2 regions of the Amycolatopsis sp. lyj-109 genome follow, and region 1 is predicted to be linked to the other one. Evidence: riboswitches for the same ligand, from Rfam matches in the RefSeq annotation. Region 1 holds a riboswitch; the other holds the start of a gene.

Region 1 (14,477 bases):
CGACTCCATCCCGCGAGTCTAGGCGCTGTCCGGCCGGCCACGGGCGGCCGCGGATCCGGGGCGGCCATCACCCTGTGTTTGCTGGAGGGCGCGTTTGCTGGAGGGTGTGTTTGCTGGAGGGAGTGTTCGCGGTACGGAAAACCGGTGGCACCCGGCAAGCACTCTCGGCGACGATGGGGCCACCGACACCGAACATCGACGCAGGGGGCGATCCGGTGCACTTTCTGATGGCCGAGGACCTGGTCCACGAACGGGAGGGCGAGCTGCGCCGCGGCGTGCGCAACCGCCCACCGGGCCGGGCGACGCCTCGCCGCCGCGCGGGGACGAGGAAACAACAGCTCGGGTGGACGCTGGTCGAGGTCGGCTTGAAACTGGCGGTCGAGCCGGAAGACTGAACCCCTCCGCGCCGCTTTCACGTGAAAGCGACGGGGTTCCGGCGCCGTAGCTTTCACGTGAAAGCTACGGCGTCAGCACTCGATGACGTTCACCGCCAGCCCGCCCCGGGCTGTCTCCTTGTACTTCACGCTCATGTCCGCGCCCGTCTCGCGCATCGTCTTGATCGCCTTGTCCAGCGTCACCACGTGGCTGCCGTCGCCGCGCATCGCCATGCGGGCCGCGTGGATCGCCTTCGAAGCCCCTACCGCGTTGCGCTCGATGCACGGGATCTGGACCAGGCCGCCCACCGGGTCGCACGTCAGGCCGAGGTGGTGCTCCACCCCGATCTCCGCCGCGTTCTCCACCTGGGCCGGGGAACCGCCCAGCACCTCCGTCAGTGCCGCCGCCGCCATCGCCGAGGCCGAGCCGACCTCGCCCTGGCAGCCGACCTCCGCGCCCGAGATCGAGCCCGTCTGCTTGAGGATCGAGCCGATCGCGCCCGCGGTGAGCAGGAACGTCACGATGCCGTCGTCCGACGAGTGCCGGATGAAGCGCTGGTAGTAGTGCAGGACCGCCGGGATGATGCCCGCCGCGCCGTTGGTCGGGGCCGTCACCACGCGGCCGCCCGCCGCGTTCTCCTCGTTGACCGCCAGGGCGTACAGGCTCACCCAGTCCATCGCGTACAGCGGGTCGTCCGCGCCGTCCTCGGCCAGGAGCTTTTCGTGCAGCGCGCGGGCCCGCCGCGGGACTTTGAGGCCGCCGGGAAGGACGCCTTCGTGGGTGCAGCCGTTGCGGACGCACTCCGCCATGACCGCCCAGATCCGCAGCAGCCCGGAACGCACCTCTTCGCGAGAACGCCACGACAGCTCGTTCGCCAGCATGATCTCGCTGATCGGCAGGCCGGTCGTCGCGCAGTGCCCCAGCAGGTCCGCGCCGGTGCGGAACGGGTACGGCACCGGTGTCGCGTCCTCGACGAACACCGTGTCCGTCTCGTACGACTCGTCGCGGACGAAACCGCCGCCCACCGAGTAGTACGTGCGTTCGCGCAGCAGCGAACCCGCGGCGTCGAACGCGCGGAAGACCATGCCGTTCGGGTGCGCGGGCAACGACTTGCGCCGGTGCATGGTGAGGTCGTTGTCCTCGTCGAACGCGATCTCGTGTGTGCCGGCCAAAACCAGCCTGCCGGACTCGCGAATCGACGCGACCTTGCCCGGCACGGTGTCGGTGTCGATCGCTTCGGGACGTTCACCGGACAGCCCGAGCAGGACGGCTTTGTCGCTGCCGTGGCCGAACCCGGTCGCGCCGAGCGAGCCGAACAGCTCGGCCTGGACGCGGGACACCGCGGTGAGGTCCGCGCCGAGTCCGTCCACAAAGGTCAGTGCCGCCCGCATCGGCCCGACGGTGTGGGAGCTCGACGGGCCGATGCCGATGGAAAACAGGTCGAAGACGCTGATCGCCATTGATCCGCCCCTTCCTATCGCGCCAGCAAGGAGCTGGCTTCTTGCGCGGCCGGGCCCTGGTCGGCGAGGTGCTGCAGGTTCGCCGGCAGCTCTTCTCCACGGTAACCCTTGGTCTGGGCGTAGAGCCGTCCGGCGCGGTAGGACGAGCGCACCAGCGGCCCGGCCATCACCCCGGCGAAGCCCATCGCCTCCGCGGCCTGAGAGTGCTCGACGAACTCCTCCGGCTTGACCCACCGGTCCACCGGGTGGTGCCGCGGCGACGGACGCAGGTACTGCGTGATCGTCAAGATCTCGCACCCGGCATCGACCAGGTCCTGCATCGCCGGCGCCACCTCGTCCGGGGTCTCACCCATCCCGAGAATCAAATTGGACTTCGTCACCAAACCGGCCTCACGGGCGGCCGTGATGACTTCCAGGGACCGAGCGTAGCGGAATCCCGGGCGAATGCGCTTGAAAATCCGCGGAACTGTTTCCACGTTGTGCGCAAGCACCTCCGGCCGCGACCCGAACACCTCCGCCAGCTGCGCAGCATCCGCATTGAAGTCCGGAATCAGCAATTCGACCCCGGTACCGGGATTCATCGCGTGGATCTGACGCACGGTCTCCGCGTATAGCCAGGCGCCACCGTCGGGCAGGTCGTCCCGCGCGACACCGGTCACCGTCGAGTACCGCAAGCCCATGGCCTGCACGGACTCCGCGACCTTCCGCGGCTCCGACGTGTCCAGAGCCGCCGGTTTCCCGGTGTCGATCTGGCAGAAGTCACACCGCCGGGTGCACTGGTCCCCGCCGATCAGGAAGGTGGCTTCCCGGTCTTCCCAGCATTCGTAAATGTTGGGACAACCAGCCTCTTCACAGACCGTGTGCAAACCCTCGCGGCGAACCAGACCCTTGAGCTCGGTGAACTCCGGCCCCATCCGCACCCGCGTCTTGATCCACGGCGGCTTCTTCTCGATCGGCGTCTCGCTGTTGCGCACCTCGAGACGCAGCAGCTTCCGGCCTTCGGGCTGGGCGCTCATCGCGAAAGGTCCGCGTACAGCGGGTGCTTCTTGGCCAGGGTCTCGACGCGGTCGCGGAGCGTGGCCCGCACGGCGTCGTCGAAGTCCGCCTTCAGCGCCTCGGCGATGACGTCGGCGACCTCGGCGAAGTCGTCGGCCTGGAAACCGCGGGTGGCCAGCGCCGGCGTGCCGATCCGCAGGCCGGAGGTGATCATCGGCGGGCGCGGGTCGAACGGGACGGCGTTGCGGTTGACCGTGATGCCGACCTCGTGCAGCCGGTCCTCGGCCTGCTGACCGTCCAGAGTGGACTCGACGAGGTCGACGAGCACCAGGTGGACGTCGGTGCCGCCGGTCAGCACGCGCACACCGGCGTCGGCGCAGTCCGACCGGGACAGGCGCTCGGCCAGGATCCGCGAACCTTCGAGGGTCCGCTGCTGGCGCTCCTTGAACTCCTCGCTCGCGGCGATCTTCAGCGCGACGGCCTTGGCCGCGATGACGTGTTCGAGGGGCCCGCCCTGTTGACCCGGGAACACCGCCGAGTTGATCTTCTTCGCCAGCTCTTCGCGGCTGAGGATGAGCCCGCCGCGCGGGCCGCCGAGGGTCTTGTGCGTGGTCGTGGTGACGATGTCGGCGTGCGGCACCGGCGACGGGTGCAGCCCGGCCGCGACCAGCCCGGCGAAGTGCGCCATGTCCACCATCAGGCGGGCACCCACGAGATCCGCGATCCGGCGGAACTCGGCGAAGTCGAGCTGACGCGGGTAGGCGGACCAGCCGGCGATGATCAGCTTCGGCTCGTGCTCCACGGCGAGGCGCTCGATCTCGGCGAGGTCGACGATCCCGGTCTCTTTGTCGACGTGGTAGGCGACGACGTTGTAGAGCTTGCCCGAGAAGTTGATCTTCATCCCGTGCGTCAGGTGACCGCCGTGCGCCAAGTCGAGGCCGAGGATCGTGTCGCCCGGCTTGAGCACGGCGAACATCGCGGCCGCGTTGGCCTGGGCGCCGGAGTGCGGCTGGACGTTGGCGTGCTCGGCACCGAACAGGGCCTTCGCGCGGTCGATCGCGAGCTGCTCGACGACGTCGACGTGCTCGCAGCCGCCGTAGTAACGGCGGCCGGGGTAGCCCTCGGCGTACTTGTTGGTCAGCACCGAACCCTGCGCTTCGAGCACGCCCACCGGGGCGAAGTTCTCGGAGGCGATCATCTCCAGGGTGGACTGCTGGCGGGTGAGCTCGTCCGCGACGGCCGCGGCGACCTCGGGGTCGACTTCGGACAGGTGCGCGTCGAAGGTCGTCATCAGTTCTCCTGGGTGAGCGCGGCGTACGCGGCGGCGTCGAGCAGTTCGGGCACGTCCCCGGTCAGACGCACCTTCAGGAGCCATCCTTCGGTGTACGGGTCCGAGTTGATGACCTCGGGGGTGTCCGATGTGGTGCCGTTCACCTCGACGACCTCGCCGGAGACCGGCGCGTACAGCTCGCTGACCGACTTGGTCGACTCGACCTCGCCGAACACCTCGCCCGCGGTGATGGCCGACCCGGCGTCGGGCAGCTGGACGAACACGATGTCACCGAGCGATTCGGCGGCGAAGGCGGTGATGCCGACGGTGGCGACGCCGCCGTCGACGCTCAGCCACTCGTGTTCCTTCGTGTACTGCAGGTTCTCGGGGATGCTCACAGCTGGGAGTCCTTTACGCGCGGGAGTAGAAGGGCAGGGCGACGACCTCGACGGGCTCGATCCTGCCCCGGATGTCGACGGACAGCTCGGTGCCGGGCTCGGCGTACGCCCGATCGACGTACGCCATGGCGATCGGGTAACCCAGCGTCGGCGACAGCGCGCCGCTGGTCACCTCGCCGGTCTCCGTGCCATCGGCCAGGACCGGGTAGCCGTGCCGCGGGGCGCGACGGCCGGCGCCTTTGAGCCCGACCCGCACGCGCGGGACGTCGGCCTTGGACCGCTCTTCGAGGGCGGCGCGGCCGACGAAGTCACCCGGCTTCTCGAACTTGACGACGCGGCCGAGCCCGGCCTCGAACGGGCTCTGCTCGACGGTGAGTTCGTTGCCGTACAGCGGCATCCCGGCTTCGAGCCGAAGCGTGTCGCGGCAGGCCAGGCCGGCCGGGACGAGCCCGTGCGGCTCGCCGGCTTCCAGCAGCAGGCGCCACAGCGCGGGGGCCGCGTCGGCGTCGACGAACAGCTCGAAGCCGTCTTCGCCGGTGTAGCCGGTGCGGGCGAGCAGGACGTCGTGGCCCTTCACCGACGCCGGGACGCCGGCGTAGTACTTCAGCGCATCCAGGTCGGCGTCGGTCACGGCACCGACGATCGCCGCGGCGTTCGGGCCCTGGACGGCGATCAGCGCGGTGGTCTCGGACCGGTCGTCGACAACGGCGTCGAAGCCCGCGACCCGCTCTTCCAGCGCGTCCGCGACGACCTGCGCGTTGCCCGCGTTCGCGACGACCAGGTAGTGCTCGTCGGCCAGGCGGTAGACGACCAGGTCGTCCAGGACGCCGCCGTCGGCGTTGCAGATCATCGTGTACCGCGCCCGGCCCGGCTTGACCCCGGTCAGGTTGCCGACCAGCGCGAAGTCCAGGACGTCCGCCGCCTGCTTGCCGGTGACGTGGATTTCGGCCATGTGCGACAGGTCGAACAGCCCGGCCGCCTCGCGGACGGCCTTGTGCTCGGCCAGCTCGCTGGCGTAGCGGACCGGCATCGACCAGCCGGCGAAGTCGGTGAACAGCGCACCGAGTCCCTTGTGGACTCCGTGCAGGGAGGTTTCGCGAGACATGGGAAAAATTGTCGCCTTCCGTAGGTGGTCGTGAGTGGTAATTAGGGTTCTAACCCGAATTACCACTCACGAGCCGTACTCGCTGAGGGGCGGGCAGGAGCACACGAGGTTACGGTCGCCGCGGGCGCCGTCGATGCGACGCACCGGCGGCCAGTACTTGTTCTTGCGGGAAACACCCGCCGGGTACACGGCCACCTCGCGGTCGTAGCGCTTGTCCCACTCGCCGACCAGCGTCTCCGCGGTGTGCGGGGCGCCCCGCAGCGGCGACTCCTCGGCGGCCCAGCGACCGGCAGCCACCTCGTCGATCTCGGCGCGGATGGCGATCATCGCGGCGATGAACCGGTCGATCTCGCCCAGGTCCTCGGACTCGGTCGGCTCGACCATCAGCGTCCCCGCGACCGGGAACGACATGGTCGGCGCGTGGAAGCCGTAGTCGATGAGCCGCTTGGCGACGTCGTCGACCGTCACGCCGGTCTCCTTGGTGATCTGGCGCAGGTCGAGGATGCACTCGTGCGCGACCAGGCCGTCCTGGCCGGTGTAGAGCACCGGGTAGTGCGGAGCCAGGCGCGAAGCGACGTAATTGGCGGCCAGCACGGCGACCTTCGTGGCCGCGGTCAGGCCGGGCGCGCCCATCATCCGGACGTACGCCCAGGAGATCGGCAGGATCGACGCCGAACCGTAGGGCGCGCCGCTGATCGGGCCGACGCCGGTCGCCGGGCCGGCGGCGTCGAGCAGCGGGTGGTTCGGCAGGTACGGCGCGAGGTGCGCGCGCACCGCGACCGGGCCGACGCCGGGGCCACCGCCGCCGTGCGGGATGCAGAACGTCTTGTGCAGGTTCAGGTGCGAGACGTCGCCGCCGAACTCGCCCGGCTTGGCCAGCCCGAGCAGGGCGTTGAGGTTCGCGCCGTCGACGTAGACCTGGCCACCGCCGTCGTGGACGATCTTCGCCAGCTCGTCGATGTCGTGCTCGTACACGCCGTGGGTCGACGGGTACGTCACCATGATCGCGGCGAGGGTGTCCCGGTGGGTGTCCACTTTGGACCGCAGGTCGGCCAGGTCGACGTTGCCCTCGTCGGTGCACTTGACGACGACCACGCGCATCCCGGCGAGCACCGCGGACGCGGCGTTGGTGCCGTGCGCGGACGACGGGATCAGGCAGACGTCACGGGCCTCGTCGCCGTTGGCGCGGTGGTAGGCGCGGATCGCGAGGAGCCCGGCGAGCTCGCCCTGGCTGCCCGCGTTCGGCTGCAGCGACACCTTGTCGTAGCCGGTGACCTCGGCCAGCCAGTCCGCGAGCTGCCCCACGAGCGTGTGGTACCCGGAAGCGTCCTCGGCCGGCGCGAACGGGTGGATACCGGCGAACTCGCGCCAGCTGATCGGCTCCATCTCGGTGGTGGCGTTGAGCTTCATCGTGCAGGAGCCGAGCGGGATCATGCCGCGGTCGAGCGCGTAGTCCAGGTCGGAGAGGCGGCGCAGGTAGCGCAGCATGGCCGTCTCGGAGCGGTGGGTGCCGAAGACCTCGTGGCCCATGAGGCCGCTCTCGCGGGCGAGGCCGTTCGGCAGGGCGACGCCGTCCTTCAGGTCCCCTTCGACCTTGAAGGCGTTGAGAACCTTCGCGGCGATCGCGGGGGTGCTGACCTCGTCGAAGGCGACGCGGACGTGGTCGGCGTCGACGTGGCCGAGGTTGATCCCGGCTTCGCGGGCGGCCGCGTGGACCTCGGCGGCCTTGCCCGGCACCCGCGCGACGACGGTGTCGAAGAACGACTCGTGCACGACCTCGACGCCGTTCTCACGCAGGGCGCCGGCGAAGCCCGCGGCGAGGCCGTGGACGCGCCGGGCGATCTTCTTCAGGCCGTCCGGGCCGTGGTAGACCGCGTACATCGCGGCCAGCACGGCCGGCAGGACCTGCGCGGTGCAGATGTTCGACGTCGCCTTCTCCCGGCGGATGTGCTGCTCCCGCGTCTGCAGCGCGAGCCGGTAGGCCGGGTTGCCGTCGGCGTCGACCGAGACGCCGACCAGGCGCCCGGGCAGCGACCGCTCGAGGCCGGCGCGCACGGACATGTACCCGGCGTGCGGGCCGCCGTAGCCGAGCGGGACGCCGAAGCGCTGGGTCGAGCCCGCGGCGACGTCGGCGCCGAACTCGCCCGGCGCGGTGATCAGGGTGAGGGCGAGGAGGTCGGCGGCGACGGTGAACAGCGCGCCCGCGGCCTTCGCCGACTCGGAAATCGCGTGGTAGAAGCCGCGGCCGCGCAGCACACCGGACGCGCCCGGGTACTGGACGACGACGCCGAAGAAGTCCTCGGGCAGGCCGGTCAGCAGGTCGCGGACCTCGACCTCGATGCCGAGGGCCTCGACGCGGGTGCGCACGACGGCGATCGTCTGCGGCAGGCACTCGGCGTCGAGGACGACCTTGTTCGACTTCGACTTGGACGCGCGCCGCATGAGCGTGACGGCTTCGGCGACGGCGGTCGACTCGTCCAGCAGCGAGGCGTTCGCGGTGGCCAGGCCGGTCAGGTCGGCGACCATGGTCTGGAAGTTGAGGAGGGCTTCGAGGCGGCCCTGCGAGATTTCCGGCTGGTAGGGCGTGTAGGCGGTGTACCAGGCCGGGTTCTCGAGGACGTTCCGGCGGATCACGCCGGGCGTGACGGTGTCGGAGTAGCCGAGGCCGATCATCTGCGTCATCGGCCGGTTGCGCGCGGCCAGGGCGCGCAGCTCCGCGGTGGCTTCCTCTTCGGACGCGGCGGGCGGGAGGACCAGCTCACGGGTGGCGCGGATGGCGCTGGGGACGGCGGCGCCGACGAGGGCGTCGAGGCTGCTGTAACCGCATTCGGCCAGCATCTTCGCGCGTTCGGCCTCGGACGGGCCGATGTGGCGGGCGTCGAACTGCGTAGAAGTGATCGGGAGCTCCTCGGGCCGGGCGCACACCGGTGCGCTGGGAACTCCCCCTCTGTCATGGCACCTGAGAGTTTCACCGTGTGCGACACGGCTTTCACCTTGGGTGAGACGCGGGTGCGCCTGCTTTCCAGAGTGGCCTCGCGCGAAGCGGTAGCAGGTACCTGAGAGATTCCGGGGAGTTTGCTCCTTCGGTGCCCCACCGACTTCGTGAGGGCTCTCCCGCCTCGGCTCGACGGCCCGATCTGCAGTTGTGGCGCTACCGTACCCGGCGCTTCCCGCGGGCGTCTACTTCACCCGGGCAACGCCACAGTGATCCTCGACCCCGCCTCGACCCCGGACCGAACCGTCTTGAATGACTCATTCAGGACCTCGGAGGTCCTGAATGAGTCATTCAAGACCTCCGGCGATCCGGCGGACCACCCGGCCGGACAAAGCCGGCGGGCGGCGGACCCGGCCCGAGGGCAGGACCAGGCGTTTCAGCGGGCCGCCGAGCGGGACCGGGGGCAGGCCCGCGCCCAGCAGGACCTGCTCGACGATCTGCTCGGCGTGCCACGCCACCGAGTCGTTGAGCCGGTCGAGCGAGGGGCGGTCGCCGTCGAAGACGTCCTCGTCGGCTATGGTCACCTCGAAGTACGCGCAGCCCGGCGGGACCGCGATCGCCTCCTCGATCGCGCGCGCGCCTTCCAGCGGGTCCGCGAAACCCGCTTCGAGCAGCGGCTCGCGGTAGATGCGGGCGGCGCGGGCGCGCATGCGGGGGCCGTAGCGGACCACCACCGGGAGGCGGCCGGTCAGGTCGGGCAGGGCGAGGCCGTGCAGCAGCATGATCGGCGGCACCGAGTGCACCAGCCGCGGTGCGGGTTCGGCCAGCTCGCGGGCGGCGATCCGGACCCGGTCGGCCATCGTGTCCGGGAGGCCGAAGTAGCGGAAATCGACGTTGCCGAACCCGAGGCCGTCGGCGACCAGCGACGCCAGCAGCTCGCCGTAGCCCCAGATCGGCGACAGCACGACCACCGGCGGCGCGGCGACCACCGGTGACGGCGCGGGCGGCCGCGTCGCCTCCTGCTCGGGCACCTGGATGACCAGCCGCGGCGGCTCGTGCCAGTCGTGCACCTCGGCGACCCGCCAGTACAGCCCGAGCGGCCGCCACAGCTCGCCGAGGACGTCGTGCTCGATGATGCGGCGCACCTCGGCGTCGCCGTGGGGCAGGTCCCGCGGCGGCACGATCCCGACGTAGTGGTGGTAGGTGACCCGGACCTCGTCGCCGCGGGTGGCCGAGCGGATCCGCATCTCCCAGTCGATCGGTGACGCCGCGATCGCGTTCGCCACCTGCGTGCCGGGCGAGGAGTAGACCAGCGCGGTGGCCTGGCGGAGGAACTGCCCGGCCCGGTCGATGCCCTCCCGCAGCGCCTTCGCCGCCTGCGCCACGTGGACCGGCGAAGCCAGCGAATCGGGCAGGACCCCGGCGACGCGCAGCAGCTCGGCCTCCCCGAGCCCGGTGACCTCGGCGATCTCGGCCCAGTGGTCGAAGACGGTCACCTTCGGCGCGTGCCGGTGCTCGATCCAGCTGCGCAGCGTCGACGTCGGAACGCCGATGCGCCGCGCGGCCTCGTCCAGGGAGAGCCCGCGGGAACGGATGCCCGTCCGGACCGCTTCCGCCCACTCGTCGGCGCGCCAGTGCGTCACCTCACAAAACTAACGAAACCCGCTAGCTTTGCGCAGGGACGAATCGCCCGGACGCGCCCGACGCTGGTCCCATGACCACCACCGTGATCGCCCTCACCCTGATCGTCGGCGCGCTGACCTTCGCCGCCGGCGCGTTCCTCGCCTCCGAGATCGCCACCCGGATCCTGCGCCGCCGGGAAAAGGAGATCTCCGAAGAGCGCAAGAAGATCAACGCCGCCTGGCGCTACCTGCGGGAGGTCTACGACGTCAAGAAACAGACCAGGCGTTAGAGCGGGGTGACGTACGCGCCGGAGATGCCGCCGTCGACCAGGAACTGCGACGCCGTGATGAAGCTGGCGTCGTCGCTGGCCAGGAACGCCACCGCGGCCGCGATCTCCGACGGCTCGGCGAAGCGGCCGACCGGGACGTGGACCAGGCGCCGGGCCGCGCGTTCCGGGTCCTTGGCGAACAGTTCCTTGAGCAGCGGGGTGTTCACCGGACCCGGGCACAGCGCGTTGACGCGGATGTTCTCGCGCGCGAACTGCACGCCGAGCTCGCGGCTCATCGCGAGCACGCCGCCCTTGGACGCGGTGTAGGAGATCTGCGACGTCGCCGCGCCCATCACCGCGACGAACGACGCCGTGTTGATGATCGACCCGCGGCCCTGGCGCTGCATGTGCGGCAGGACGGCCTTGCAGCAGTGGTACACCGACGTCAGGTTGACCCGCTGCACGCGGTCCCACGCCTCGATGCCGGTGGTCAGGATGGAGTCGTCCTCCGGCGGCGAGATGCCGGCGTTGTTGAAGGCGACGTCGACCGAGCCGAACTGCTCCACCGTGCTGTGGAACAGGTTCTCGACCTGTTCGGCGTCGGTGACGTCGGTCTGGATGAACGCGCCGCCGATCTCGTCGGCGGCCGCCTTGCCCTCGGCCGGCGAGAGGTCCGCGATGACGACCTTCGCGCCTTCGCTCGCCAGGCGCCGGGCCGAGGCGAGCCCGATGCCGCTGGCGCCGCCGGTGATGACCGCGACGCGGCCTTCGAAACGCTGGACCATTACTCCTCCGTGCTCAGAAAGACGTTCTTGGTTTCGGTGAACGCCGCGGCGGCGTCCGGGCCGAGCTCGCGGCCGAGGCCGGACTGCTTGAAGCCGCCGAACGGCGTCCAGTAGCGCACCGACGAGTGCGAGTTCACCGAGAGGTTGCCGGATTCGACGCCGCGCGCAACCCGGAACGCGCGGCCGGCGTCGCGGGTCCAGATCGACCCGGACAGCCCGTACTCGGTCGCGTTGGCCATCCGGATCGCGTCGGCCTCGTCCGTGAACGGCACGACGGCGACGACCGGGCCGAAGACCTCCTCCGCCGCGACCGGGTGGCGCAGGTCCGGCGGGGTGAGGACGGTCGGCGGGAACCAGAAGCCACGGCCCGCGGGCGCGGTGCCGCGGATCGCGACGGGCGCGTCGTCCGGCACGTAGGAGGCGACCTTTTCCCGGTGCGCGGCCGAGATCAGCGGCCCCATCTCGGTCTTCTCGTCGGCGGGGTCGCCGACGACGACGCCGTGCACCGCGGGCTCCAGCAGTTCCATGAACCGGTCGTACGCGCTCGCCTGCACCAGGATCAGCGACCGGGCGCAGCAGTCCTGGCCCGCGTTGTCGAAGACGCCGTAGGGCGCGGTCGCCGCCGCCTTCTCCAGGTCCGAGTCGGCGAAGACGATGTTGGCGTTCTTGCCGCCGAGCTCCAGCGTCACACGCTTCACCTGCACCGCGCAGCCCGCCATGATCTGCTTGCCGACCTCGGTGGAGCCGGTGAAGACGACCTTGCGCACGGCCGGGTGGTCGACGAACCGCTGCCCGACCACGGACCCCTTGCCGGGCAGCACCTGGAAGACGTCCTCCGGGATGCCCGCCTCGCGCGCCAGCTCGGCCAGCCGGATGGCGGTCAGCGGCGTCAGCTCGGCGGGCTTGAGGACGACGGTGTTCCCGGCGGCGAGCGCGGGCGCGAACCCCCAGCCGGCGATCGGCATCGGGAAGTTCCACGGCACGATCACGCCGACCACGCCCAGGGGCTCCTGGAAGGTGACGTTGATGCCGCCCGGCACCGGGATCTGCTGGCCGATCAGGCGTTCCGGGGCGGCGGAGTAGTAGTTGAGGACGTCGCGGACGTTGCCGGCCTCCCAGCGGGCGTTGCCGATGGTGTGCCCGGAGTTCTCGACCTCCAGCCGCGCGAGGTGCTCGATGTCGGCCTCGACGGCGTCGGCGAAGCGGCGCAGCAGCCGCGCGCGGTCGCCGGGGGTGACGTCGCGCCAGGCCGGGAACGCCGCGTGGGCGCGGGCGATCGCCGCGTCGGTCTCTTCGGCGCTGGTCAGGGGAACGCTCCGCACCACCTCCTCGGTGGCGGGGTTCAGGACGTCGAAACTGGTGGTCATCGGTTCTCCTTGCTCGCTTCGACGAGAGCCTGGAACAGCCGGACGTCGTCGGTGTCCTGCTCGGGGTGCCACTGGACGCCGAGGGTGAACTCACCAGGTAGTTCAGCGGCCTCGATCGTGCCGTCGGCGGCCCACCCGACCGGCTCCAGCCCGGTGCCGAGCCGGTCGATCGCCTGGTGGTGGTAGCAGAGCGTCTTGGTTTCGGGGCCGAGGATCGCCGCCGCCCGGCTGCCCTCGGCGAGCGTGACCGTGCCCCGGCCGAACGTCGCCGGGGCGGGCTGGTGCTCGGTGGTGCCCGTGGCCTCCGGCAGGTGCTGGGTCAGAGTGCCGCCGAGGGCGACGCTGATCACCTGCAGGCCGCGGCACACGCCGAGGACCGGCTTGCCCGCCTCGCGCGCGGCCGCGAACAGGCCGAACTCGAAGGCGTCCCGCTCGGGCCGGACGTAGGTGGCCGGGTGCGGCTCGTGGCCGTAGCGAGCGGGCTCGATGTCGGCGCCGCCGGTGAGCACCAGGCCGTCCACAGTGGACACCAGCCGGTCGTGCGCGTCGGACACCGGGGGCAGCAGCACCGGAATGCCGCCCGCCGCGACGACGCAATCGACGTAGACCCGGTGCAGCAGCGCGGCCTCGGTGTCCCAGGCCAGGAACTTCGCGGGTTCCAGGTAGGACGTCAGCCCGATGACGGGCTTAAAGGCGCTCGAAGCCACGGACGAGCTCCCAGTCGGTGACGGCGGCGTTGTAGGCGTCGATCTCGATCTTCGCCGCGTTCAGGTAGTGGTCGACGACGTCCTCGCCGAAGGCCTCGCGCGCCAGGTCGCTGCCGGCCAGGGCCTCGGCGGCCTCGGGCAGGGTCGTCGGCACGGTGTCGCGGCCGGAGTTGTAGGCGTTGCCGGTGAACGGCTCCTCCAGCTCCAGCTCGTTCTCGATGCCGTGCAGGCCGGCGGCGATGAGCGCGGCCACGGCGAGGTACGGGTTGACGTCGCCGCCCGGCACCCGGTTCTCCACCCGCAGCGATTCGCCGTGGCCGACGACGCGCAGCGCGCAGGTGCGGTTGTCGGTGCCCCACGCGATCGCGGTCGGTGCGAAGCTGCCGGGGACGAACCGCTTGTAGGAGTTGATGTTGGGCGCGAGGAAGTACGTCAGCTCGTGCAGCGCGGCGAGCTGGCCGGCCAGGAAGTGCTCCATCAGTTTCGAGAAGCCGTGCTCGCTGTCACCCGCCAGGACGGCGCGGCCCTCGGTCGAGCGCAGGCTGATGTGGATGTGGCAGGAGTTGCCCTCGCGCTCGTTGTACTTCGCCATGAAGGTGAGGCTCTTGCCCTCCTGCGCGGCGATCTCCTTGGCGCCGTTCTTGTAGACGCTGTGGTTGTCGCACGTGCTCAGGGCGTCGGTGTAGCGGAAGGCGATCTCCTGCTGGCCGGGGTTGCACTCGCCCTTGGCGGACTCCGGGTACAGCCCGGCGCCGGCCATGTCGTTGCGGATGCGGCGCAGCAGCGGTTCGAGCCGCGCGGTACCGAGCATCGAGTAGTCGACGTTGTACTGGTTGGCGGGCTTGAGGCCGTGGTAGCGCTTGTCCCAGGCGGCCTCGTAGGTGTCGTCGAAGACGATGAACTCGAGCTCGGTGCCGACGAAGGCGGCGAGCCCGCGTTCGGTGAGCCGGTCGAGCTGGCGGCGCAGGATCTGCCGCGGCGACACCGACACCGGGCCGCCCTGCACGCGCTCGACGTCGGCCAGCACCAGCGCGGTGCCCTCCTGCCACGGGACCTCGCGCAGGGTTTCGAAGTCGGGGCGCAGCACGAAGTCGCCGTAGCCGCTGTCCCAGGAGGAGAGCGCGTAGCCGTCGACGGTGTTCATGTCGACGTCGACGGCGAGGAGGTAGTTGCAGGCCTCGGTGGCGT
Region 2 (14,477 bases), on a different contig from region 1:
CGTGTCTTCGTCGATCACCAGGCAGATCACGAGGTCGAAGAGATCCCGCACGTCGTTGTGGTTTTCGGGGCAGCCGCAGAAGTACGCGATGCGACCGGCCGTCCGGGTCGCGAGGGCCTCGACCTTCGCCCGGCTGATCCGCCACCCGAAGCGGTCGAGCCAGCCCGCCGGCACCGGGTCCGGGGGATCGGTGACCACCTGGCCGGTCGTCCGGTCCGCCCAGTGGTGGTAACCCTCGTTGTCCGCGTCGACCGCGAGTTCGCCCCGCTCCTTGAGGACTTCGCAGACCGCCGACTTGCCGGCTCCCGCGTTGCCGGTCACCCACACCAATGGCATCGGCGAAGCATCTCAGTTCTCGTAGCAGCTCGCGGCGAAGTCGCGGATCGCGTCCGACAGCCGGGTCGGGTCGAGCCGGAGCTCGACCGGGCTGCGGGCCTGGACGAACTCCGCGTCCGGCATGTCGACGGCCAGGGTGTCCGCGTCGCCGAACGGGTGGATCGGGTCGCCCTGGTGGCCGATCACCAGTGTGCGCGTCGTGATCTTGCGGCGGACCGACTTCGGGGGCGCGATCCGGCCGAACAGCACCCCGTGCAGCAGCGCCGCCATCGGGGCCGGGCGCTGGGAGAGCGTGTCCGTGACGACGTCGACCCACTGGTTGCCGTGCGGGACCACCGACGCCGCCAGCGCCACCGCCTGCACCGTGAACGGCAGGAACCGGGCCGCCATCAGCAGCGGCGCGAAGGTGACCAGCCCGGCGACGATCGCGTTGTCGAGCACCGGCATCTCGACGATCAGCCCCCGCGCCCGCGAAGGCGCCTGCACCGCCACTTCGAGGGAGACGTTCGCGCCCAGTGACGTCCCGCCGATCACGGCGGACGACACCTCGAGGTGGTCCAGCAGGGCCAGGGTCTGCTCGGCGAACGACGGCATCGAGTACAGCCACGACTCGGTCGGCCGGTCGGAGTCGCCGTGGCCGAGCAGGTCGAGGGTGATCACCCGGAAGCCCGCGCGGGCCAGCCGGCGTGCGAGGGGCGCGTGCATCCGGCGGGTCAGCATGATCCCGTGGGTGAGGACGACGACCTTGTCGCCGCTGCCGAACTCGGTGTACCAGAGCCGGTGTCCTTCGTGGTCGAACGAGCCGGTCAGCTCGATCGGCCGCGACGACCGCCGGACGGGTGCGGAAGGAGGTTCGGGCTCGATTGCGGTCGCGCTGGCCGGGCTCATGTCCCACCGTCCTCCCCGGGTCGTGGTGTGAGTCTCTTTCAGGAAAGCATCCCCCGACCAGCTTGGCACGATGACAAGGGCGTCAATTGACACCGTGCCAATGGCGGGTCGTCGCGGGCATGGGTCAAGATGACCCCATGACCGCTACTGCTGACAGTCTGCCCGACCTGGTGTCCCTCAAGGTCGACGTCGACGGCCCTGTGGCCGAAGTGACGCTCCTCGGCCCGTCGAAGGGCAACGCGATGGGCCCGGACTTCTGGCGCGAGCTGCCGCTGGTGTTCCGCGCCTTGGACGCCGACCCGCAGGTCAGGGCCGTGGTGCTCACCGGCAGCGGCAAGAACTTCTCCTACGGCCTCGACCTGCCCGCGATGATGGGCGACTGGGCGCCGATGCTGGGCGGGGACAACCTGGCCGGCCCGCGCACGGCGTTCCTCGACCAGGTCCGCTCGCTGCAGGCGGCGGTCAGTTCGATCGCGGAATGCCGCAAACCGGTCGTCGCGGCCGTGTCCGGCTGGTGCATCGGCGGCGGGGTCGACGTCATCGCGGCCGCCGACGTCCGGCTGGCCGCCGCCGACGCCAAGTTCAGCGTCCGCGAGGTGCGCGTCGCCATCGTCGCCGACCTCGGCAGCCTGCAGCGGCTCGCCCCGATCATCGGCGAGGGGCACCTGCGGGAGCTCGCCCTCACCGGCAAGGACGTCGACGCCGCCCGCGCCGAGAAGATCGGCCTGGTCAACGACGTCTACCCCGACTCCGACACCCTGCTGAAGGCCGCGCGGGAACTCGCCGGCGAGATCGCTGCGAACCCGCCGCTGGTGGTGCAGGGTACGAAGCAGGTACTGGCGGCGAACACCGAGCGCCAGGTCGCCGACGGCCTCCGGTACGTCGCCGCCTGGAACTCGGCGTTCCTGCCCAGCAAGGACCTCGGCGAGGCGGTCCAGGCCTTCATGGAGCGCCGCAAGCCGGAGTTCACGGGCGAATAGGAGGCAGCTGCGTGAGCGTCCACCACGCGTTCCGCGTCGCGCGGGACTACCTGCAGACCCACCGCGAGGACTACGACACGGCGTACCGCGATTTCGCCTGGCCGCAGTTCGACGAGTTCAACTGGGCGATCGACTGGTTCGACGTCGTCGCGCACGATCCGGACAACGCCGAGCGGTACGCGCTGTGGATCGTCGAAAAGGACGGCTCCGAGAACCGCTGGACCTACCCGGAGATGTCCGGCCGGTCCAACCAGGTGGCGAACTGGCTGCGCTCGCTCGGCGTCCGCCGCGGCGACCGGCTGATCCTCATGCTGGGCAACCAGGGCGAGCTGTGGGAGACGATCCTCGCCGCGATCAAGCTCGGCGCGGTGATCATCCCGGCGTCCACGCTGCTCGGGCCGGCCGACCTGACCGACCGCGTGGAGCGCGGCGCGGCCAGGCACGTCGTCGTCCGCTCGGCCGACGCGCCGAAGTTCGACGGCGTGGCGGGCGGGTACACCCGGATCGCGGTGGGGGAGCCGGTCGAGGGCTGGCTCTCGTACTCGGCCGCGTTCGCCGAGTCGCCGGAGTTCGCCCCGGACGGCCCGACGAAGGCCGGCGACCCGCTGCTGCTGTACTTCACCTCCGGCACGACGGCGAAGCCGAAGCTGGTCCAGCACACGCACGTCTCGTACCCGGTGGGCCACCTGTCGACGATGTACTGGATCGGGCTGGAACCCGGGGACGTCCACCTGAACATCTCCTCGCCGGGCTGGGCGAAGCACGCGTGGAGCAACTTCTTCGCCCCGTGGAACGCCGAGGCGACGGTGTTCCTCTACAACTACAGCCGGTTCGACGCCGGCGCGCTGATGGCCCAGATGGACCGGTGCGGGGTGACCAGCTTCTGCGCGCCGCCGACGGTGTGGCGGATGCTCATCCAGGCCGACCTGACGGCCCTGAAGACGCCGCCGAAGAAGGTCGTCGGGGCCGGGGAGCCGCTCAACCCCGAGGTGATCGACCAGGTCGGGAAGGCGTGGGGCGTCACCATCCGCGACGGCTTCGGCCAGACCGAAAGCAGCGTCCAGATCGCGAACACGCCGGGCCAGGAGGTCGTGCCCGGCTCGATGGGCCGTCCGCTGCCCGGCTTCGTGGTGGCGCTGGTCGACCCGGTCAGCGGCGAGCGCGCGCCGGAGGGCGAGATCTGCCTCGACCTGCAGCACCGCCCGGTGGGCCTGATGACCGGCTACGCCGACGACGACGAGCGCACGTCGGCGGCCTTCGCCGGCGGCTTCTACCACACGGGTGACGTCGGTTCGATCGACGAGCGCGGCTACATCACCTACGTCGGGCGCACCGACGACGTGTTCAAGGCGTCGGACTACCGGATCTCGCCGTTCGAGCTGGAGAGCGTCCTGATCGAGCACGAAGCCGTGGCGGAAGCGGCGGTCGTCCCGGCCCCCGACCCGATCCGGCTCGCGGTGCCCAAGGCGTACGTCGTGCTGGCGACGGGCTTCGCGCCGGACGCCGCGACCGCGCGGTCGATCCTGGCCTACTGCCGCGAGCACCTGGCGCCGTACAAGCGGATCCGGCGGCTGGAGTTCGCGGAGCTGCCGAAGACGATCTCGGGCAAGATCCGCCGCGTCGAGCTGCGGGGCCGCGAGAGCGACCCGGCGCGGGGCACGGGGACCGAGTACCGCGAGGAGGACTTCCCGGACCTCAAGTCCTGAGGCCCCCTCAGGCGCGGGTGCCCTCGACCTGGCGGCCGTCCTCGGTCGAGCACGCGGTCACCGGGTCGTTCGCGCCGCTGCCGCACGTCCACTCGTCGACGACCACCGGGCCGGGGCCGTCCGCGGAGGCGGCCTCGGCCGGGGTCAGCTTCGCGAAGTAATCCCGGAGCAGCTTCGTCGCCGCGGCGCAGTCGACCTTGCCGTGCGCGACGACGGTCGTCTTCGCGCCGCCCGTGCCGGTGACCTCGCCGCAGGGCACGCCGGGGGCCGTGGACCCGGCCGCCGCGGCCGCGGCGGGCACGGGAGCGGACGACGGCGCGGCGGGCGCCGGGTCGCCGCCGCAGCCGGCCAGGACGGCGGCCGCGGCGACGAGCAGCAGGGGGTACGCGAGTGTCTTCATGGGCCCTTCAGGAGCGCGGGAGAACGGAACGGACTCACTCGGACGGCACGACGGCGGCGAAGACCGTCTGCTCGCCCTTGGTGCAGGTGGTGCCGCCCTGGGCGGCGGGCGGCCCGGAGGTGCACAGCCAGCCGTCGACGGTCTCGTTCACCGCGTCGTTCGAGCCGGCGCCCTGGCGGCCGGTGATCTTGCGGTGGAAGTCGCCGACCAGCTTCGTCGCCGCGACGCAGCTGATCCCGGCGGCGCCGCTGTCGAAGACGTAGAGGGTCAGCCCACTGGCGGCGGCGACGGTGCCGCACGCCCCGGGTACCGACGGCGGCGGCCCGGACGGCCGGGTCACCGGGGGTGCCGCGGACTCGCTCCCGCCGGGGGCCGGTGCCGGCGGCGGAGTGCCGGCCGGCGTCGGCACTGACTCCGCGGTGGTGGCGGACGGCGGGGCCGGGGGAGCCTGTGCGGCGGGGTCGCCGGAGCAGGCGGCGAGCAGGGGCAGGGCGAGGCAGGCCACGAGCCACGTCCTCGTGGTGGTCGGGTGGGGCACCGCGTTCCTTCCTCCCCGGCTGCCGGCCGGTCGTCCTGGTCGCCGCGAGCGACGCGCCCACGGGTGTGCCGGAGATTACAACAGCGGCCCGGCGGCCCGGTCCGGTGGCCACCGGAATTATGTCCACAATGGACGATTAACATTCCGTTCACGCTCCGAAACCTTCCGCTGTCATCAAGAATCGATCGGTCTAATTCGCGCCGCGACGGTTAACAAACCGGCCCCGCGCACCGAAGATCTTGGTGGAAGCCGACGAGCTTCCCGTCCCCGTCACCCGTCCCGAATCCGTGAGAGCGATGAACGCCGACGCTGTGAGCACCGAAGACCCCTCCAGTCCGCCGACCGTCCCGAGCACCGTGGTCTGGTGCGGTGGCCGCCCGTACGTCCTCGAGGGACGAGCCGGCCGGGCCCGCTGGATGGGCACCGACTACCGCGGCCGCCCCGAGGCGCTGAGCAGCGCCGAACTGCAGCGACGCGGGTGGAGCCACCGGCGCCGCGCCAGCTGACCGGCCCGGCAGTGGCAGCGGCAGCGGCAGCGGCAGGAGCGTCTTGAATGACTCATTCAGGACCTCAGGCGTCTTGAATGAGTCATTCAAGACGCTTGCCCGGTGGTCCGGCCCCGAGCCGCTGTTTAATGGCCCCGTGAGCACAGCCGCCCCCGAACCCGCCGCTCAGGCAGGCCCCGCCGCCGAGCCGTCGCTGCTGCGGCAGGCCCTCAACGTCCCCAACATCCTCTCCCTGCTGCGGCTGGCCGGGGTCCCCGTCTTCCTCTGGCTGCTGCTCGGCCCGGAAGAAGACGGCTGGGCGCTGGCGCTGCTCGTCTTCAGCGCCCTGACCGACTGGCTCGACGGCAAGCTCGCCCGCTGGCTCAACCAGATGTCGCGGCTCGGCCAGCTGCTCGACCCCGCCGCCGACCGGCTCTACATTCTCGCCACCCTCGTCGCCTTCCTCGTCCGCGACATCATCCCGTGGTGGGTCGTCGTCCCGCTCGTCCTGCGGGAGGCCGTGCTCGGCGTCTGCGTCCTCACCCTGCGCCGGCGCGGCTTCGCGCCGCCCGAGGTCACCTACCTCGGGAAGGGGGCGACCTTCGTCCTGATGTACGCCTTCCCGTTCCTGCTGCTCGCGCAGGGTGGCTCGGACGTCGCCGCGTTCGCTCGGCCGGTCGGGTACGCCTTCACCATCTGGGGCGGCGTCCTCTACGTCTGGTCCGGGGTGCTCTACGTCGTGCAGGCGCGCAACGCGCTGCGAGGCACTCCCGCAGAGTGAGCTTCCGCCGGGTCGTGGCGGGCGGCTGGGCCGTGTGGGTGTAAGACTTCGCCCAACACTTTTCGCCAGTGAGGGTATGAAAGGGGACCGGCGGTGTCCGCTCCTGAAGAGCTTCGCTACACCGAGGAACACGAGTGGGTCGCCACCCGCGGCGAGGACACCCTCGTGCGCATCGGCATCACCGAGTACGCGCAGGACCAGCTCGGCGACGTCGTCTTCGTCGACCTGCCCGAGGTCGGCAGGCAGGTCAGCGCCGGGGACGTCTTCGGCGAGGTCGAGTCGACCAAGAGCGTCTCCGAGCTGTTCGCGCCCGTCGACGGGGAGGTCGTCGCGGTCAACGACGCCGTCGCCGATTCGCCGGAGCTGATCAACAGCGACCCCTACGGCGAGGGCTGGCTGATCGAGATCCGGCTCGACGACCCGGCGGGCCTGGAAGCCCTGCTCGAAGCCGAGGCGTACGACGCCCTGACCAAGGGCTGAAGCCCGCTCCGCCGGTTCGGGGAGCCGGGGCTCGGAGAATCGATCAGGCACGGTACGTTGGCAGCTACACGTTCTTGAGTACTGGCAACACAGCATGTGTGGAGGAGAGCTCAGGTGAGCACGAACGACGGGCCCGGCGGCGTTCCCCCGGAGCAGTCTCCGGAGCGGACCTCTGTCTTCCGGGCCGACTTCCTGGCCGAAGCCGAAGGCCGCGAGCCCGCCCCGGAAGCCCCGGTCCAGGGTGTCGACGCCCTGCCCGCGGGTTCGGCGCTGCTGGTCGTGAAGCGCGGCCCCAACGCGGGTTCGCGGTTCCTGCTCGACCGCGACACCACCAGCGCCGGGCGGCACCCGGACAGCGACATCTTCCTCGACGACGTCACGGTCTCCCGCCGGCACGCCGAATTCCGGCGTGAGGGCGGCGAGTTCGTCGTCATCGACGTCGGCAGCCTCAACGGCACCTACGTCAACCGCGAGCCGGTCGACCAGGCGGTGCTCGCCGGCGGCGACGAGGTGCAGATCGGGAAGTTCCGCCTGGTCTTCCTGACCGGCCCGGGGCACGGGGGCCAGGGGGCGCAGTGACGGCGGCCGGGCGGCCACAGAACCACGGACTGAGCATCGGGGCGGTACTCGCGCAGCTGCGCGGCGACTTCCCCGATGTCACCATCTCCAAGATCCGGTTCCTCGAAGCGGAAGGCCTGGTGCAGCCGGGCCGGACGCCTTCGGGGTACCGGCAGTTCGCCGCGGCGGACGTGGAGCGACTGAGGTTCGTCCTGGCCGCCCAGCGGGATCACTACCTCCCGTTGAAGGTCATCAAGGAGCAGCTGGACGCGGCGGACTCGGGGGCCGGGCCCGTCGCGGACCTGCCCCGCCCGCCGCGCCGGCTGGTGCCCATCGATGTGACGGCGGAGAACGTCGGCTTGCCCGTGGCGGAAGATTTCGCCGCGGGCAAAGAGCTGCGCCTGACCCAGGAGGAACTCCTGGAGCAGGCCGGTCTCGACGCGTCGGCACTGGCCGAACTGCAGCAGTACGGCCTGGTCCGGCCCGGTCCCGCCGGGTTCTTCGACCCGGACGCGGTGCTGGTGGCGCGGACGGTCAAGGCGATGACCGAATTCGGGATCGAACCGAGACACCTGCGTGCTTTCCGCGCCGCGGCCGACCGTGAGGTCGGGCTGCTGGAGCAGATCGTGACGCCGGTGTACCGGCATCGCGACCCGGAGGCCAAGTCCCGGGCCGACGAGGTGGTGCGGGAGCTCGCGGCACTGTCCGTGACCCTGCACACGCTGCTCGTGAAGGCGGGAATCCGCGGCGTCGCGGGATGTTGATCGATAACGGGGCAGTGAGATCCTCTTTGCGGTCCCATGTCAATGACTGAATGTTCGGCACCGCATGCCGTACCGTGAAGGCACGGGTTTGCGGCACGCGAACCGAGAGTGTCCGGACAGCGAGCACAGCGCACGGATGACGGGTAGCGTCGGGAGTATGGGCGTGAAGCCGGTTCAGCGCTGCGGCCCGTGTGCACGAGAGGGAGGCGAAGCCCGATGAGCGAAATGCGCGTCGTCGGTGTGCGGGTCGAGCTGCCCGCGAATCAGCCGATCTTGTTGCTGCGGGAAACCGAGGGTGAACGGTACCTGCCGATCTGGATCGGCTCGGTCGAAGCCACCGCCATCGCCTTGGAGCAGCAGGGTGTCCGCCCCGCCCGCCCGCTCACGCATGACCTGCTGAAAGAGGTCATCGGAGCGCTCGGCCGGGAGCTGGAGCAGGTCGTCATCACCGACCTGAAGGAGGGCACGTTCTTCGCGGAGCTCGTGTTCGACGGCGACATCCGGGTGTCCGCCCGGCCGAGCGACTCGGTGGCGCTCGCCCTGCGGATCGGCGTCCCGATCCACGCCGTGGATTCGGTGCTGGAGGAAGCCGGCCTGATCATCCCGGACGAGCAGGAGGACGAGGTCGAGAAGTTCCGCGAGTTCCTCGACTCCGTGTCGCCCGAAGACTTCCGCGGAGCAGACACCTGATTCCTTGCCTTGACGCGGACGTCAACGTCTAGCGTCGACAGCATGCGGATCGGAGAACTTGCGCAGCGCACGGGTGTCACCACCCGTGCGCTGCGGTTTTACGAGGACCAGGGCCTTCTGACGGCCCGGCGTTCGGCGAACGGCTACCGCGAGTACGACGAGGACGACCTCCAGCTGGTCCGGGAAATCCAGACCCTGCAGACAGTCGGCCTGACCCTCGACGAGACCCGGCCCTTCGTCGACTGCCTGCGCAGCGGCCACGAGACCGGCGACTCCTGTGCGAGTTCGATCGAGGTCTACCGGCGCAAGCTCGAAGAAGCCGACGCGCTCCTCGCGCGGCTGGGCGGAATCCGCGGCGAACTGGCCGGGAAACTCGCCGCCGCCCTCGCCCGGCAGGCGCCCGATCCGTGTGTCGTGCCCGAATCCCCGCGCTCGTGAAGGAGCCCTGTCATGTCCGAAGTTGCTGACGTCACCGATGCGACCTTCGCCGAGGTCCTCGGCAGCGACGTCCCCGTGCTCGTCGAGTTCTGGGCCACCTGGTGCGGCCCGTGCCGGATGGTCGGCCCGGTGCTCGCGCAGCTGGCCGCCGAGCGGGACGGCGAGCTCGCCGTCCGCAAGATCAACGCCGACGAGAACCCCGAGACCACCCGCTCCTACCAGGTCATGTCGCTGCCGACGATGATCCTCTTCTCGGGTGGCGAGCCGGTCGAGACGATCGTCGGCGCGTTCCCGAAGGCCCGCATCGAAGACCGGCTCGACCGGGCGCTCAAGGCGCCGTCGCTTTGACGAAGGTGTCCGCGACCTCGCGCCCGTACCGCTCCAGGTCAAGCGCGGGGTCGGCCGCGTAGGCCGCGGCCACGCCGTCGATGGCCTGCGCGACGGACATCGCCATCACCTCGGGGGTGAACTCGCCGAACGCGCCCTCGGCCTGGCCCTGCTTCAGCTGGCGGGCCAGGCCGTGCACGCGCATGTCGTCGACCAGCACCTTCGTCATCACCCAGCCGTCGGCGTCGTCGGCGTTGGCCGCGAGCTCGGTCAGCGTCCGGACGCACTCGGGGTAGGCGCGCAGGAACGCCACCGACGTTTCGATGTGCGCCCGCAGGTAGCCGGGCCGGTCGGCCGGGTCGAGGCCGCCGCCGGTGCGCTCGGCGAGGAACTCGTTCTTCGTCTCGACGACCGTGCTGAGCACGGCCTGCATCAGGCCGGCCTTGTTCGTGAAGTGGTACGAGATCAGCCGGGTGCTGCTGAGCCCGGCGCGCTCCTTGATCTTGGCGAAGGTGGTCCGGCGGTAGCCGAGGTCGGCCAGGACGCCGATGGTCGCGCCGATGATCTGCGCCCGGCGCGCGGCCTCGGTGACGCTGAGGCCCATCTCGGCCATGAGGTCGGTGTTTACTTGCATGAGTAAAAATTTACCTGGCTGAGTAAAAACTGTCCAGTGGGTTTGGCCGGCCACGAGCGGGGGTACGGCGAACGGCTCAAAGGCTCAGCCGAGCGTCGAGGCTTGCCGCGCGTCGCGTTGACCGGCACTGTCCGGGCGCTTACCGTCGAAGAAGAGAAATTGCCACGGTGTGATTAACGGTCTGGGGCCGGGCCGTGGCGGTTGATCTCCGGCGGGTCCCGCTCCTGGGGCTCCTCCGGCTGTCATTCGCCGGCCGCCTGGTCGGGCGAGGGGAGGCTTGCGTGGTCGAGGCTGGTTCCGAGAAGCAGCCTGTCGAGGTCGCGACTGGTGAGCAGGGGGAACTGTTCCCCGACGACTCGCTGCCCGACGAGCTGGTGGGCTACCGGGGTCCGGCGGCGTGCCAGATCGCCGGCATCACCTACCGGCAGCTCGACTACTGGGCCCGGACCAAACTGGTCGCGCCCAGCATCCGCACCGCGCACGGCTCCGGCTCGCAGCGGCTGTACTCGTTCAAGGACATCCTGGTCCTCAAGGTCGTCAAGCGGCTCCTGGACACCGGGGTCTCGCTCCAGAACATCCGGGTCGCCGTCGACCACCTGCGTCTCCGCGGCGTCCGCGACCTGGCCCGGGTGACGCTGTTCTCCGACGGCACCACGGTCTACGAGTGCACGTCGCCGGAGGAGATCGTCGACCTGCTCCAGGGCGGTCAGGGCGTGTTCGGCATCGCCGTCAGCGGCGCGATGCAGGAAATCAGCGGCACGATCCACGAGTTCCAGGCCGAACGCGCGGACGGCGGCATCGTCGAGACGCACGAACCGGACGAACTCACCCAGCGCCGCAACGCCCGCAAGACCGGGTGATCATCGCTGCGGCGGACGGAGTAAGGTTCTCCTCGCGGTCGACGAATCCGCGCGGGAGAGTCCGAGTCACACCTTGAGCTCGGCGCCGAAGGAGCAAGTCCTCCCCGGAACCTCTCAGGCACCCTGGACCGCGCGGACGAGACGCCTCTGGAAAGCGGGTCGTCAGGACACAGCCTGATGGCCCCGCCGACGGTGCAAGCCCGGCAAACTGCGGGCGAAACTCTCAGGCGCCTCCTTCGGGAGGTACGGACAGAGTGGGGAGGACCCGGACATCGCCGTCCCGGTCCACCCCCGCTGTCCCCAGGAGACCATCGTGGATCCGTCACTCGCCTCCCTGGAACAGGGCATTCCCTTCGTCGACCGGCACATCGGGCCCGGTCCGGACGACCTCCGGCGCATCCTCGACGTCATCGGTGTCGCCTCCCTCGACGAACTCGCCGAGCGGGCCGTGCCGGGGTCGCTGCGGGAGTCCGCCCGGCCGCTCGAACTGCCGCCCGCCGCCTCCGAAGCGCAGGCCCTCGCCGAACTCCGCGAGCTGGCCGCCCGGAACCGGCCGACCGCCGCCATGATCGGGCTCGGCTACCACGACACCGTCACCCCGCCCGTCATCCGGCGCACCGTGCTCGAGAACCCGGCCTGGTACACCGCCTACACGCCCTACCAGCCCGAGATCTCCCAAGGGCGGCTCGAAGCGCTGCTCAACTTCCAGACCATGGTCGCGGACCTGACCGGGCTTCCCGTCGCCAACGCCTCCCTGCTCGACGAGGCCACCGCGGCCGCCGAGGCGATGACCCTGGTGCGCCGGGCCGGAAGGACGAAGTCGCACCGGTTCGTCGTCGACCAGGACACCCTGCCGCAGACCCTCGCCGTGCTGCGGACCCGGGCCGAGCCGCTCGGTATCGAGGTCGTCGTCGAGGACCTTTCGCAAGGATTGACCGGGCTCGGGCTGGGCGGGGACTTCTTCGGCGTGCTCCTGTCCTACCCGGGCGCGTCCGGCGCGGTCCGGGAGCTCGACCTCACCATCAGCGAGGCCAAGAAGCACGGTGCGGCCGTGATCGTCGCCGCCGACCCCCTCGCCCTCACCCTGCTCCGGCCGCCGGGCGAGCTCGGCGCCGACGTCGCCATCGGGTCGACGCAGCGGTTCGGCGTCCCACTCGGCTTCGGCGGGCCGCACGCCGCCTACCTGGCGGTGCGCCAGGGCCTGGAACGGCAGCTGCCCGGTCGGCTGGTCGGCGTCTCGAAGGACGCCGACGGCACCCCCGCGTACCGGCTCGCCCTGCAGACGCGCGAACAGCACATCCGCCGCGAGAAGGCGACGTCCAACATCTGCACCGCGCAGGTCCTCCTGGCCGTGATGGCGTCGATGTACGCGGTCTACCACGGGCCCGAGGGGCTGCGCTCGATCGCGCTGCGGGCGCACCGGATGGCCACCGTGCTGGCCGCAGGCCTCGCCGAGGGCGGCGTCGAGGTCGTGCACGGCGAGTTCTTCGACACGGTCGTCGCGGCCGTGCCCGGCCGGGCGGACACGGTCGTCGCTGTGGCGCGTGACCTCGGCATCTCGCTGCGCCGGATCGACGACGACCACGTCGGCATCGCCTGCGACGAGACCACCACCCGCGAGCGGCTTTCCTGCGTGTGGAAGGCGTTCGGCGTTTCGGTGTCCGATGTGGATGGTCTGGACGCGGACACCGCGGACGCCCTCCCGGCGCCGCTGCGGCGCACGAGCGGATACCTCACGCACCCGGTGTTCCACGCGCACCGCTCGGAAACCGCGATGCTGCGCTACCTGCGGCGGCTGGCCGACTCCGACGTCGCCCTCGACCGGAGCATGATACCGCTGGGCTCGTGCACCATGAAGCTCAACGCCACCGCCGAAATGGAGCCGGTCACCTGGCCGGAGTTCGCCGGCCTGCACCCGTTCGCGCCGGCCGAAGACGCCGCCGGGCTCCTGGACGTGGCCGCCGACCTGAGCGCGTGGCTCGCCCGGATCACCGGCTACGACGCGGTTTCCCTGCAGCCCAACGCCGGCAGCCAGGGCGAGTTCGCGGGCCTGCTCGCCATCCGCGCCTACCACCGCTCCCGGGGCGAGGCCGCGCGTGACGTCTGCCTGATCCCGGCCAGCGCGCACGGCACGAACGCGGCCAGCGCGGTGATGGCGGGCATGCGGGTGGTCGTCGTCCGCTGCGACGACGAGGGCAACATCGATCTCGCCCACCTGCAGTCCACAGTGGACGAGCACCGCGCCGACCTGGCCGCCATCATGCTGACGTACCCGTCGACGCACGGGGTCTACGAGGACACCGTCGGCGAGGTCTGCGCGGCGGTGCACGACGCGGGCGGACAGGTGTACGTCGACGGCGCCAACCTGAACGCGCTGATCGGCGTCGCCCAGTACGGCCGCTTCGGCGCCGACGTCTCGCACCTCAACCTGCACAAGACGTTCTGCATCCCGCACGGCGGGGGCGGCCCCGGCGTCGGCCCGATCGGGGTCCGCGCACACCTGGCGCCGTTCCTGCCGAACCACCCGCTGCAACCGGCGGCCGGCCCGGCCACCGGCGTCGGCCCGGTCAGCGCGGCGCCGTGGGGGAGCGCGTCGATCCTCCCGATTTCGTGGGCCTACGTCCGGATGATGGGGGCCGAGGGCCTCCGCCGGGCGACGCTCGTCGCGGTCGCCAACGCCAACTACGTCGCCCGCCGCCTCGACGGCCACTACCCGGTGCTCTACGCCGGCCGCGAAGGCCTCGTCGCGCACGAATGCATCCTCGACCTCCGGCCGCTGACGAAGGCCACCGGCGTCACGGTCGACGACGTCGCGAAACGGCTGGCGGACTACGGCCTGCACGCGCCGACGATGTCGTTCCCGGTCGCCGGCACGCTGATGGTGGAGCCGACGGAAAGCGAAGACCTCGCCGAACTCGACCGCTTCTGCGCGGCGATGATCGCGATCCGCGCGGAAATCGACCGCGTCGCGGCGGGGGAGTGGCCCGTCGAGGACTCGCCGCTGCGGCAGGCACCGCACACCGCCCGCTGCGTCGCCGGCGAGTGGAACCGGCCCTACAGCCGCGAGACGGCGGTGTTCCCCGCCGGTACGGGCGCGCCCAAGATCTGGCCGCCCGTCCGCCGGATCGACGGCGCCGCGGGCGACCGGAACCTGGTCTGCTCCTGCCCGCCCCCGGAGGCGTTCGGCGAAAGTTCGTGAAGGCCACCTTCAGGAACTTGAAGTTCCTCAAGGTGGCCTTCACGAACTTGCCACCCGGCGCACTGCGGGCTCACAGGAACGCCGGGTAGGTTGACGCGCATGGCGAGTGCGCACGGTCCCGTCCGGACGTCCGTGGTCGTGACCGGCGGCAGCGGCTTCATCGGCCGGGCCGTCGTGCGCGCCCTTCGCGAGCGGGGCGTGCCGGTCACCGCCGTCGACCGGGTTCCCTTTCCCGAAGACGCGGACGGCGTCCGCGTGGTCACCGGGAACCTGCGCGACGCGGCCGTCCGCGAGGAAGCCGTGACCCGCGAGACGGCGGCGATCGTGCACCTCGCCGGGCTGACGTCGGTGCTGAAGTCGGTCGAGCTGCCCGAGGACACCTTCGCCGACAACGTCCTGGTCACCCAGGAACT

The links. Region 1 has a riboswitch for glycine ahead of gcvP (aminomethyl-transferring glycine dehydrogenase). Riboswitches for the same ligand answer to the same signal wherever they lie in the genome.
Region 2: linked by a shared signal. The riboswitch ahead of gcvP (aminomethyl-transferring glycine dehydrogenase) and the one ahead of gcvP (aminomethyl-transferring glycine dehydrogenase) in region 1 are both predicted to bind glycine.

The regions. Positions count from the first base shown of each region.
Region 1 is NZ_JAJPWR010000001.1:173,238-187,714, reverse strand. It holds gene ACLJQF_RS00830 (FadR/GntR family transcriptional regulator) at 1-9, opposite strand, end outside; gene ACLJQF_RS00825 (hypothetical protein) at 174-395, shown strand; gene ACLJQF_RS00820 (L-serine ammonia-lyase) at 468-1,835, opposite strand; gene lipA (lipoyl synthase) at 1,850-2,851, opposite strand; gene glyA (serine hydroxymethyltransferase) at 2,848-4,122, opposite strand; gene gcvH (glycine cleavage system protein GcvH) at 4,122-4,499, opposite strand; gene gcvT (glycine cleavage system aminomethyltransferase GcvT) at 4,513-5,604, opposite strand; gene gcvP (aminomethyl-transferring glycine dehydrogenase) at 5,671-8,502, opposite strand; glycine riboswitch at 8,638-8,731, opposite strand; gene ACLJQF_RS00790 (helix-turn-helix domain-containing protein) at 8,887-10,182, opposite strand; gene ACLJQF_RS00785 (hypothetical protein) at 10,254-10,451, shown strand; gene ACLJQF_RS00780 (3-oxoacyl-ACP reductase) at 10,448-11,215, opposite strand; gene ACLJQF_RS00775 (aldehyde dehydrogenase family protein) at 11,215-12,582, opposite strand; gene ACLJQF_RS00770 (gamma-glutamyl-gamma-aminobutyrate hydrolase family protein) at 12,579-13,289, opposite strand; gene ACLJQF_RS00765 (glutamine synthetase family protein) at 13,270-14,477, opposite strand, start outside.
Region 2 is NZ_JAJPWR010000021.1:6,937-21,413, reverse strand. It holds gene ACLJQF_RS36325 (hypothetical protein) at 1-336, opposite strand, end outside; gene ACLJQF_RS36320 (alpha/beta fold hydrolase) at 349-1,224, opposite strand; gene ACLJQF_RS36315 (crotonase/enoyl-CoA hydratase family protein) at 1,362-2,204, shown strand; gene ACLJQF_RS36310 (AMP-binding protein) at 2,216-3,910, shown strand; gene ACLJQF_RS36305 (hypothetical protein) at 3,918-4,310, opposite strand; gene ACLJQF_RS36300 (hypothetical protein) at 4,345-4,848, opposite strand; gene ACLJQF_RS36295 (hypothetical protein) at 5,145-5,354, shown strand; gene ACLJQF_RS36290 (CDP-alcohol phosphatidyltransferase family protein) at 5,491-6,114, shown strand; gene gcvH (glycine cleavage system protein GcvH) at 6,208-6,594, shown strand; gene garA (glycogen accumulation regulator GarA) at 6,709-7,173, shown strand; gene ACLJQF_RS36275 (MerR family transcriptional regulator) at 7,170-7,916, shown strand; gene ACLJQF_RS36270 (bifunctional nuclease family protein) at 8,133-8,606, shown strand; gene ACLJQF_RS36265 (MerR family transcriptional regulator) at 8,649-9,044, shown strand; gene trxA (thioredoxin) at 9,057-9,392, shown strand; gene ACLJQF_RS36255 (TetR/AcrR family transcriptional regulator) at 9,373-10,005, opposite strand; gene ACLJQF_RS36250 (MerR family transcriptional regulator) at 10,287-10,865, shown strand; glycine riboswitch at 10,908-11,006, shown strand; gene gcvP (aminomethyl-transferring glycine dehydrogenase) at 11,179-14,064, shown strand; gene ACLJQF_RS36240 (NAD-dependent epimerase/dehydratase family protein) at 14,164-14,477, shown strand, end outside.